Regions from separate parts of the Sinorhizobium arboris LMG 14919 genome, predicted to be linked through region 1. Evidence: riboswitches for the same ligand, from Rfam matches in the RefSeq annotation. Region 1 holds a riboswitch; each other region holds the start of a gene.
The links. A riboswitch is a leader RNA that binds a small molecule or an ion and turns the genes downstream of it on or off. The one in region 1 is predicted to bind cobalamin.
Positions count from the first base shown of each region.

Region 2: it holds a riboswitch for cobalamin, as region 1 does, so the genes downstream of both, SINAR_RS0105845 (ABC transporter substrate-binding protein) here and SINAR_RS0114050 (aromatic ring-hydroxylating oxygenase subunit alpha) in region 1, are expected to answer to the same signal.
Region 3: it holds a riboswitch for cobalamin, as region 1 does, so the genes downstream of both, bluB (5,6-dimethylbenzimidazole synthase) here and SINAR_RS0114050 (aromatic ring-hydroxylating oxygenase subunit alpha) in region 1, are expected to answer to the same signal.

Region 1 covers NZ_ATYB01000014.1:617,757-620,992, forward strand. The annotation lists gene SINAR_RS0114040 (L-threonylcarbamoyladenylate synthase) at 1-264, opposite strand, end outside; gene SINAR_RS0114045 (DUF6656 family protein) at 333-929, opposite strand; cobalamin riboswitch at 1,249-1,451, shown strand; gene SINAR_RS0114050 (aromatic ring-hydroxylating oxygenase subunit alpha) at 1,563-2,807, shown strand; gene SINAR_RS0114055 (FAD-binding oxidoreductase) at 2,804-3,236, shown strand, end outside.
Region 2 covers NZ_ATYB01000008.1:1,114,798-1,118,033, reverse strand. The annotation lists gene SINAR_RS0105850 (sigma-54-dependent transcriptional regulator) at 1-912, shown strand, start outside; cobalamin riboswitch at 1,316-1,546, shown strand; gene SINAR_RS0105845 (ABC transporter substrate-binding protein) at 1,721-2,770, shown strand; gene SINAR_RS0105840 (FecCD family ABC transporter permease) at 2,776-3,236, shown strand, end outside.
Region 3 covers NZ_ATYB01000014.1:1,711,929-1,715,164, reverse strand. The annotation lists gene SINAR_RS0119555 (phytanoyl-CoA dioxygenase family protein) at 1-484, shown strand, start outside; gene SINAR_RS0119550 (SDR family oxidoreductase) at 535-1,356, shown strand; cobalamin riboswitch at 1,396-1,609, shown strand; gene bluB (5,6-dimethylbenzimidazole synthase) at 1,655-2,338, shown strand; gene SINAR_RS0119540 (DUF2865 domain-containing protein) at 2,400-3,236, opposite strand, start outside.

The DNA of each region.
Region 1 (3,236 bases):
CTCCGCCAGGCGCCGAGAGACCGTGTCGAAGGTCACATGCGCCTCGGCCATCGCCAGATCCGAGACGTGGCAGATCAGCGGATTGAAGCGCGGCCGCCCCTTCATCTCGTAGATGCGGCTGATTGCATCGGGGTTGGTGGCGTCAGCGGCAAGGCCGTAAACGGTCTCCGTCGGGATGGCGACGGGATCCCCGTCCGAAAGAACGGCGCAGGCTTTCTCGATTGCCCGCTCCGGTTCGATGCGCGTGTCTATGACTTCGGCCATGGCGGTGTCCGGTCCTTTCCGTCGCCTTCCTTAAAGGAGCTGTCGGAAAAACAGAACGATTTTCTTCGTCAAAGCCCGCGAATGATCCGGCGAAGGGCTTCGTCGCGTGCGCCGAGCATCAGCACGTTCTTGAGGGCCACCTTCGGATCCTGCGTCCGGAAGATCAGCCCGTTGCCGCGGACATTCCGGTTGACGACGATCCGCGCCTCGCCGGCATCGGGTTCGGTCGCAACGGCGAAGTACATGCGCGAGTAGCCCGGCCGGATACGGTCGAAAAAATGGTCCTCGTGCCCGAGGTCGCAGAAGAAGTTCGCGAAGTAGAAGGACCAGGTGATCTCGTGCAACTCGGCGAGGCGGGTACTTGCGGCGGTCACATGGCAATAGCCGAGATGCGGGCTGTCGGCGAGCGTCCGGTGAAAGACCATCTTCGGGAACCGGATCGAAGTGTGAAATCCGTTGATCCGCCGGTGGGTCGTCTCGCCCGCTGTCGCCAGTTTCCGCCCCGTCTGCTGCGCGACCTCGGCATAGCTCAGGTACTGGCGCTCGCTCGGCATCCAACAGCGTCTGTCGATTCTGCCGGTTCGCAGGAACTCGGTATGGGCGGTGGGTTTCGGCGTTGCGGCCGGTGCCTCTTCGGAGGCTTCGTAATATCGGAACTTTGCCATGGGCGTCTTCGCGCCATCCTGTCCGCAAGCGGGTCGATAGCGGCCAAGGTTAGGCCATTACGGTTAACGAAGCATTCCCGGTCGCGCAGGACGGGGTCGATCGGATCCTGCGCCAATGGGCAGTGTCGCAAAACGGCAAATCGCCTTCGCGTCGTGAACGACGCTGCCCAAAAAAGGGCCGGCAGCATCGAGATTCATCTACCCTATTGTTTGTTATGGATAATATTGCCCTCTTGGTCGCCGAATGCTTCATTTTCTGCCTGTCGTCTTTCTGGAATCGGATGTCGCCAATTGGCAGTTGCCCGACCCGCTCGCAAGCTTAGATGAGGACACTCAAGGTGCCACCTCGAAGAGAGGGCGGAGAATTGGGAAGCCGGTCAAATCCCGGCGCTGCCCCCGCAACGGTGGTGGAGCGAACAGCCACGGCAGAAGGCCACTGGACATCGCGTCCGGGAAGGCGCCGGGCGGGTCCCCCGTGGACAGCTCCAGAGCCCGGAAACCAGCCTTGGAGCACAAATCGAGCAGCTGGTTGCGGCGGGCAGCCGGATCGGAGCCATATGCGTTGCGGGTCCATGCGACCGGCGCGGGTTCCTGTCCTGCCTCTCCGGAGCGGCGGAAAACGAGGACAAGGGCATGGAAATTCAGACCGAAATGCTGCGCAAGCTGAAGACGCGTCGCGAAGGCTATAGCCTGGATCGCGCCTTCTATGTCGATCCCGACTATTACCGTCAGGACCTGGAGCAAATCTGGTACAAGGATTGGCTGTTCATCGGCCATGATTGCGAAGTCCCGCGGCCGGGCAACTACTTCACGGTGCAAATCGGCGAATATCCGGTGGTCATTGTGCGCGACCGGCAAGGCGCGGTCCGGGCTCTCCACAATTCGTGCCGGCATCGGGGCTCGCGCGTCTGCACGCAGTCCAAGGGCTCGTCGGCCAAGCTTGTGTGTCCCTACCATCAGTGGACCTACGAGCTCGACGGCCGGCTGCTCTTCGCGCGGCAGATGCCCGAGGGCTTCGACCCGGCGGAGCACAGTCTGAAGCCCATCCATTGCGAGACCGTCGGCGGTTATATCTTCATCAGCCTTGCCGATCACCCGATGGACTTCCAGCCGTTCCGCGAGACGGTCGCCGGCTATCTCGCGCCGCACCGCCTCGGAGAGACAAAGGTCGCCTTCGAGAGCACCATCGTCGAGAAGGGCAATTGGAAGCTCGTCTGGGAGAACAATCGCGAGTGCTATCATTGCGCTGCCAATCATCCGGAACTCTGCCGCACCTATCCGGAGGCGCCGACCGTGACCGGGGTCCAGGGGGCGATGGACGATCCGGAAATCGGCGCCCATTGGCAGAAGTGCGAGGCTGCCGGTCTTCCGAGCGCCTTCCGGATCGCGCCCACCGGCCAGTTCCGCATGACGAGGATGCCGCTGATCAACGGCGCCGAGAGCTACACGATGTCCGGCCAGAAGGCCGTGAGCAAACAGCTTTCTACCGGAGTGAGCGCCGATGGCATCGGCACGCTGCTGCTCTTCCATTATCCGACGACCTGGAACCACATCCTTGGCGACCACGCGATCACCTTCCGTGTGCTTCCGCTCGGGCCGGAACTGACGCAGGTTACGACCAAGTGGCTGGTCAACAAGGATGCGGTGGAGGGCGTGGACTATCGGATCGACGAACTGACGCATGTCTGGACGGAGACCAACGACCAGGACCGGCAGATCGTCGAGGAGAACGCTTTCGGTATCCGCTCGCCGGCCTATGAGCCCGGTCCCTATTCCGCCGAACACGAGGGCGGCGTCATGCAGTTCGTCGAGTGGTATTCGAGCTTCATGCTGGACCGTCTCCAGGACGGAGCCACGTATCTCTCGCGGGTGGCATGATCATGGAGATGCCTCGTTCCTTCCACCATTTCGACGAGCTCGATCCCTGGAGAGACCGCCAGCACCTGCTGGAGTGCATTGCGGCGGTCACGGAGACCGCCGACGTGATGACCTTCACGTTCCGCTCCGACAAGCCGGCCTGGTTTCGCTACCTGCCCGGGCAGTTCGTGACGCTCGAACTGCCCGTTGCAGATGAGCCGGTGATGCGTACCTACACGCTGTCCTCTTCGCCGTCGCGGCCGCTCTCCGTGGCGGTTACCGTGAAGGCGCAGCCCGGCAGCATCGGCACGCGCTGGATGTTCGACAATCTGAAGCCCGGCATGGTGGTGAAGGCGCTGGGGCCGCTCGGCGACTTCAGCTTCGTTCGCCATCCCGGGGAAAAATATCTTTTCATTTCGGCGGGTTCGGGCATCACGCCGATGATGTCGA
Region 2 (3,236 bases), on a different contig from region 1:
GACAGCCCGGCCATCCGCGATCTTCGCAGCCGCGTTGCAATGCTGGCCGACGTCGACATAGATACGTTGATCATCGGCGAGACCGGCACCGGCAAGGAGCTCGTTGCCCAGGCCCTGCACCGGCAAAGCCGGCGATCGGCCGGTCCTTTCGTGGCGATCAATTGCGCTGCGCTGCCCGAGAGCATCTTCGAGAGCGAGGTTTTCGGCCATGTGAAGGGTGCCTTCACCGGAGCGCTGTCGGACAGGCAGGGCAAGTTCGAGCATGCTGCGGGCGGGACGGTCTTCCTCGACGAGATCGAATCCATGCCACTGAGCCTGCAGGCGAAAATCCTTCGCGTTCTTCAGGAAAGGGTGATCGAGCGGCTCGGGGAAAACGGCCCGCGGCCGGTGGATGTCCGTATCCTCGCCGCCGCCAAGAGCGACCTCTCCGGCGAGATCGCCGCCGGGCGGTTCCGCGAGGACCTTTTCTACCGGCTCGCGACCGTGGACATACGCATTCCGCCTCTCAGGCAGCGTAGGGAGGACATAGGCCTGCTATTCGGACATTTCGCCTCGCTTGCCGCACATCGCTACGGCCGCGCCGAGCGGCAGGTACCGGCCGGTCTCGTGGCGCAATTGCGCGAGGAGGCATGGCGCGGCAATGTCCGCGAACTCAAGGCGCGGGCGGAACGGTTCGCGCTGGGCCTCGATGAACCGGCGAATCATTCCGAGGAGGCCCCGGCGTCTGCCGATGCCGCACTGCCGGATCGACTCGCGGCCTACGAGGCCCATCTGATCCGCGAAGCCCTGGAGCGACACGAAGGCGGTACGGCGAAGGCCGCCATAAGCCTCGGGATTCCCCATCGTACGCTGAACGAGAAGATTGCCCGCTATGGACTGCGGACGTCTGCCGAGAAGCGCTCGGCTCCTTGACGGGCTTCTATCGGCGGCTTCTCAGACCTGCCGGATGATGGTGCCGTTCACATTGACGGGAAGGCGCGCGGCGGTCACGGCCGACAGGCGGCCGATCTCGGCGGGAGGATAGAGTTCGTCGAAGGCGGGACGGTCATTCTCCTGACAGTCCTGATGGCGGGCAGGTGGATCCGCTTTTTGGGGTGCAGGGCTCGAATGGTGATCTCTGCCGCCGGGGGGGCAGGGACTGTGCTGCGAACCTGCGTACCTTGCAGGCGTGCTGCTGCAATGCAGAGCATCCACTGTTGACTCGTGTAATGATATAACATACTGGACAAGTCCGTGATCGGACATTGACAGCATGGGCCGGATCACGTGTGCGGGCACAACCGTCGCCTTCCACCTTGACCGGCGGCTGCGTTCCACATTAACTGGGACTGACGGTTCCCCTACCCGTGAGGTGGAGGGGATTAATAGGGAACACGGTGCGGACGACCCAAAAGGGACCAAAACCGTGGCTGCCCCCGCAACTGTAAGCGGATCGTCGTTCATCCTCGTGGCGCCAAGGCGCCAGCCACTGCGTGTGAAGCGCGGGAAGGCAGATGAGCGACCTCTGTCCGTGAGCCAGGAGACCTGCCGTCAACATCGATCCAACGTCACGGGCGGGGATGCCCGGAGCAGGAGCAAGCCATGACCACATTCCGCGCCTTGCAGCGCAGCCCTTCATCAGTTTCCCCGAGGCTCAGCCACCATTCGTCTGATCGAATCCGATCGGCCGCCTGACCACCACAGCCGCATAGCGGCCTTCAACCACATTCGGGGAAGATTCATGAACACCTTTCTGAAACGACCGCTCATTGCGGCTCTCATTACCATTTCCGCAGACGCAACGGCTCTCGGCCATCCTGCCGCCGCTGCCGAGACGACCTATCCGCTGACACTCGAGAATTGCGGGCGGCAGGTCACCTTCGAAAAGATGCCCATGCGCACCGTCTCGATCGGCCAGAGCAGCACCGAGATCCTCTATCTGCTAGGCCTTGGGGACAGGGTCGTCGGCACCGCCCTTTGGGTCGGCCCGGTTCTTGAAGGCTTCGAGGAGGTTAATACCAAGGTCGAACGCCTGGCCGACAACGATCCGAGCTTCGAAAGCGTGCTCGCCAAGAAGCCGGACATGGTGGCGGTTCAGTTCCAGTGGCAGGTCGGCCCGGAAGGCGTGGTCGCGAGGCCCGAGCAGTTCGAGGAGCTCGGTATTCCGGTCTATACGTCTCCGTCCGATTGCGCCGGAAAGGAGAATTCGGCAGCGAGCGACGGCGTGCGCCGGCAGGTCTTCACGATGGACCTCGTCTATCGGGAAATTCGCGAACTGGCGCAAATCTACAACGTCCAGGAAAAGGGCGAGGAGGTCGTCGCCGGGCTCAAGCGGCGCGAGGAGGCGGCGCGCGCCAAGGTCGCTTCGGCCGGAGGCGGGCTCTCGGCGGTCTTCTGGTTTTCCAGCGCCGCCGATGCCGACCCTTATGTCGCCGGCAGGAATGGCGCACCCGGCTACATCATGGCTGCACTCGGGATAGAAAACATAATCAAGACCGAAGACGAGTGGCCGACGGTCGGCTGGGAAACCATCGCCAAGGCCCAACCGACGATGATCGTTGCCGGCTCCATGGAACGCCGCCGCTACCCCCTCGACAGCCTGGAAGCCAAGCTCGAATTCCTGGAGGCAGATCCCGTGGCGAGACTCATGCCGGCGGTCGCCAAAGGCTACGTGTTCGGCATGGATGCGCAGGCAATGAACCCGACGATCCGCACGATCGAAGGCATAGAGGCGCTGGCGGATGCCATCGCCAAGGCCGGACTCGCCTCCAAGGGTGGGTTGGGCAAGTGAGCCGCATGCTGACCTTGGCCGGGCGCAGGGGAACCGGGCGCTTGGGTGCGGCTCTTGCCGCGCTCGTCATTCTGATTGCGGCGCTCTGGATGGGCGCTGCGATCGGCGAAACGGCGATCCCCTTCAAGACCGTTGCGCAGACGGTCGCGAACCGGCTGTGGAATGCCGGCTATCCTCTGGAGCGGATCGACGAGGGCATCATCTGGAGCTACCGGCTGAGCCGGGCAGTCGTGGCCGCTTCCTGCGGGGCGGCGCTCGCGCTCTCCGGCGCCGTCCTGCAATCTTTATTGCGCAATCCGCTGGCCGATCCCTACATTCTCGGCATCTCCGCGGGAGCCTCGACAGGCGCGGTCAGCGTCGCCATCCTCGGTGCGGGCGCCGGCCTGCTGACGCTGCCGCTGGGCGCCTTCATCGGCGCGCTGGTCGCTTTCATCCTGGTCAGCCTGCTCGCGGTGAAGGCCGGCCG
Region 3 (3,236 bases), 1.1 Mb from region 1:
CCAGACCTATCTGCCCGGATATCTCGCTTTGAAACGGCCGGAGTTCAGTGCCTATTTCGAACAGAACCACGTGCAGTTGCCGCTGGAGAAGGGCGATGTCGTGTTCTTCAACCCGGCGCTTTTTCACGCAGCGGGCAGCAACCGGTCTGCCGGGATCAGGCGTGTGGCCAATCTTCTGCAGGTATCCTCCGCCTTCGGCCGGGCGATGGAAACGGTGGATCGCGAACACATGTGCGTCGTGCTCTTCCCGGCTCTGAAAGTCCTTGCGGCCGACGGCAAGCTCACGCAGGACGAAATTGCCAATGCAGTTGCCGCGTGCGCCGAAGGTTATTCGTTCCCGACCAATCTCGATCGTGATCCCCCGGTTGGCGGTCTGGCGCCCAGGACGCAGGCACAGCTGATGCACGAAGCGCTCGCCGGCGAATGGAGTGCTGAAGCGTTTGCCGAGGCGCTGGCTGATCAGGCGGCGAAAAAGCTAAGCTAAACCACCTTGGCTCAATGCACGGCCATTAACATTTCAAAGGGAGGAACAGGATGAGCACGGACCAAGCCGGACTGGACGGGAAGATCGCCATCGTGACAGGGGGCACGCAGGGGCTCGGTGCCACGATTGCCGCACTCTTCGCGGAGCGTGGCGCCGCCGGCGTCGTCATTTGCGGGCGCAACGCGGCGAAAGGCGAGGCGAAGGCTGCCGAGATCGCCGCGGCGACCGGTTCGAAGGTCGTCTACGTACCGGCGGATCTCGAGCGGGTGGAGGATGCCCGTGCCGTGGTAGCGGCTTGTGACCGCGCCTTCGGGCGGGTCGATGCGCTGGTCAACGCCGCAGCGATCACGGACCGGGGCACGATCCTCGATACCAGCCCGGAGCTCTTCGACCGGATGTTCGCGGTCAATGTGCGCGCGCCATTCTTCCTTATGCAGGAGGTGGTGAAAGTGATGCGGCGAGAGAAAAGGGAAGGCACGATCGTCAATATCGGCTCGATGTCGGCGAAGGCAGGTCAGCCATTCATCGCCGCCTATTGTGCGTCGAAGGGGGCGCTGGAGACGCTGACCAAGAACACTGCCTATGCCGTTCTGCGCAACCGCATCCGCGTGAACGGCCTGAACATCGGCTGGATGGCCTCGGAAGGCGAGGACCGGATCCAGCGCGAATATCACGATGCCCCGGCGAACTGGCTGGAAAAGGCGGCAGCCAGCCAGCCCTTCGGCAGGCTCGTCGACCCGGCGGAGGTCGCGCGCGCCTGCGCCTATCTTTCGTCAGCAGAATCCGGCCTTATGACCGGTTCCGTCATCTGCTTCGATCAGTCGATCTGGGGCGCCTACGACGCGTCGCCTCATCCGGAGGAACCGCTCTGAGTTGGCCACCTTGCCGGCTTGCGTTTCGCCGGCGCCTATGGCCATATGCACCCGCCAGGTGCCCGCGAAAATGCGGGAGAATCGGGAAGCCGGTGCAGTTCCGGCACGTGCCCAACGCTGTGACGGGGACGTTCTCGCCAAATCAAGGTCTGAATCTTTTCAGAGCTTTGCCACTGAATATTGAACTTGTTCGGGAAGGCGGTGCGAACGGATGATCCGAAGTCAGAAGACCGGCCTGGCGAGATAGACCGGCCCCGCGCGGACGGCGGGAGGTTGCCGCATTGTTGGGGATCGAACGATGCTGCCTGAACAGAACGGCTGCCTTGCGGCCGCCGGAGCCTTTTCGTCGGACGAGCGCGCCGCCGTCTATCGCGCCATCGAGACGCGCCGGGATGTACGCGACGAATTTCTGCCCGAGCCGCTGCCCGAGGAGTTGGTCGCCCGGCTGCTCGGTGCGGCGCATCAGGCGCCGTCCGTCGGTTTCATGCAACCCTGGAACTTCGTGCTCGTGCGGCAGGACGCGACGCGGGAGAAAGTCTGGCGGGCATTTCAGCGCGCCAATGATGAGGCCGCAGAGATGTTTTCCGGCGAAAGGCAGGCGAAATATCGCTCGCTGAAACTCGAAGGCATTCGCAAGGCACCGCTCAGCATTTGCGTGACCTGCGACCGGACGCGCGGCGGAGCGGTCGTCCTGGGCCGCACCCATAACCCGCAGATGGACGTATATTCTACCGTTTGCGCCGTGCAGAACCTGTGGCTCGCCGCGCGGGCGGAGGGCGTGGGCGTCGGTTGGGTCAGCATTTTCCACGAGAGCGAGATCAAGGCCATCCTCGGCATCCCCCGGCATATCGAAATCGTTGCCTGGCTATGCCTCGGCTTTGTCGACAAGCTGTATCGGGAGCCGGAGCTCGCCGCCAAGGGTTGGCGGCAGCGGCTGCCGCTCGAAGATCTCGTCTTCGAGGAAGGTTGGGGGGTCCGTTAGAAGCATGTATTGATTCAAGAAGATGCGCGCCGTTCTTGCAGCGCGCTCGCAGCTGCGCGCTTCAATTGTCCTGCAGCGGCTGGTATCGCGGCCCAAGCGGATGCTTGAGGTCGATCGCGCTCTCCTCCTGCGGAAGGAACGTCGGACCGACGACGCGGACCTTGCTGTTGGCCGGGTCGTAGGGTCGCTCTTCGATCGGTTTGGGCGGCGTCTTCTTTTCACTGCCGATCGTTATGACGGACGGGCTGACGACCGTGAGCTTGCCGGCCGGGCTTGCCTTCTGCTCGTTGGTATCCGTTGCGAGGTCCGGAATTCCGCAGCCGCATATGCCTGGAGCCCCGACGCCACGCGCCCTGTAGGCGAAGGCCGCTGGGAGTTCGGCGTAAGGCCGTCCGGTCGACGCCGAAACCATCTGGTCGGCCTCTTCCGTTGCGAGCACATGGTAATAGAGCTCCGTCTCCGCTCCGGGGCAACGCGCGCGGCAGAGCTCGGCGTCGCGGCCGAAGTCTGCCGGCGTGGCATGCGAGGAGATGGGAAAGAAGGCACCGTCGCACGTTCTTACGCATATGGTCCTGAGGCTGCCGGCGAAATCTTGCCCCATGAGCGGAAGATCGGTCCCGGGGGCGTCGAGCAGAAGCGGATAGGCATCGCTGTCCGGCGGCAGGTCCCGCAGGATGTTACGGTGGACCTCAGTCGCGCCGGCGGCGGCGTTCGCAAATTGACGCTCGGTGGCACGGGCCTCCCGATTCTCCGGCGGCGCTCCTGAGCAGCCGTTGAGTTCCATGGCAGCGAGAATGCGCCGGCGAATGTCCTCGCCACCGTCGCCGATCAGATGCCGGCGCTGCGCCTTGAGTGTCCGCAGGTTCTGCTCCATCCGCGCGATCGTGTCGTCGATCTC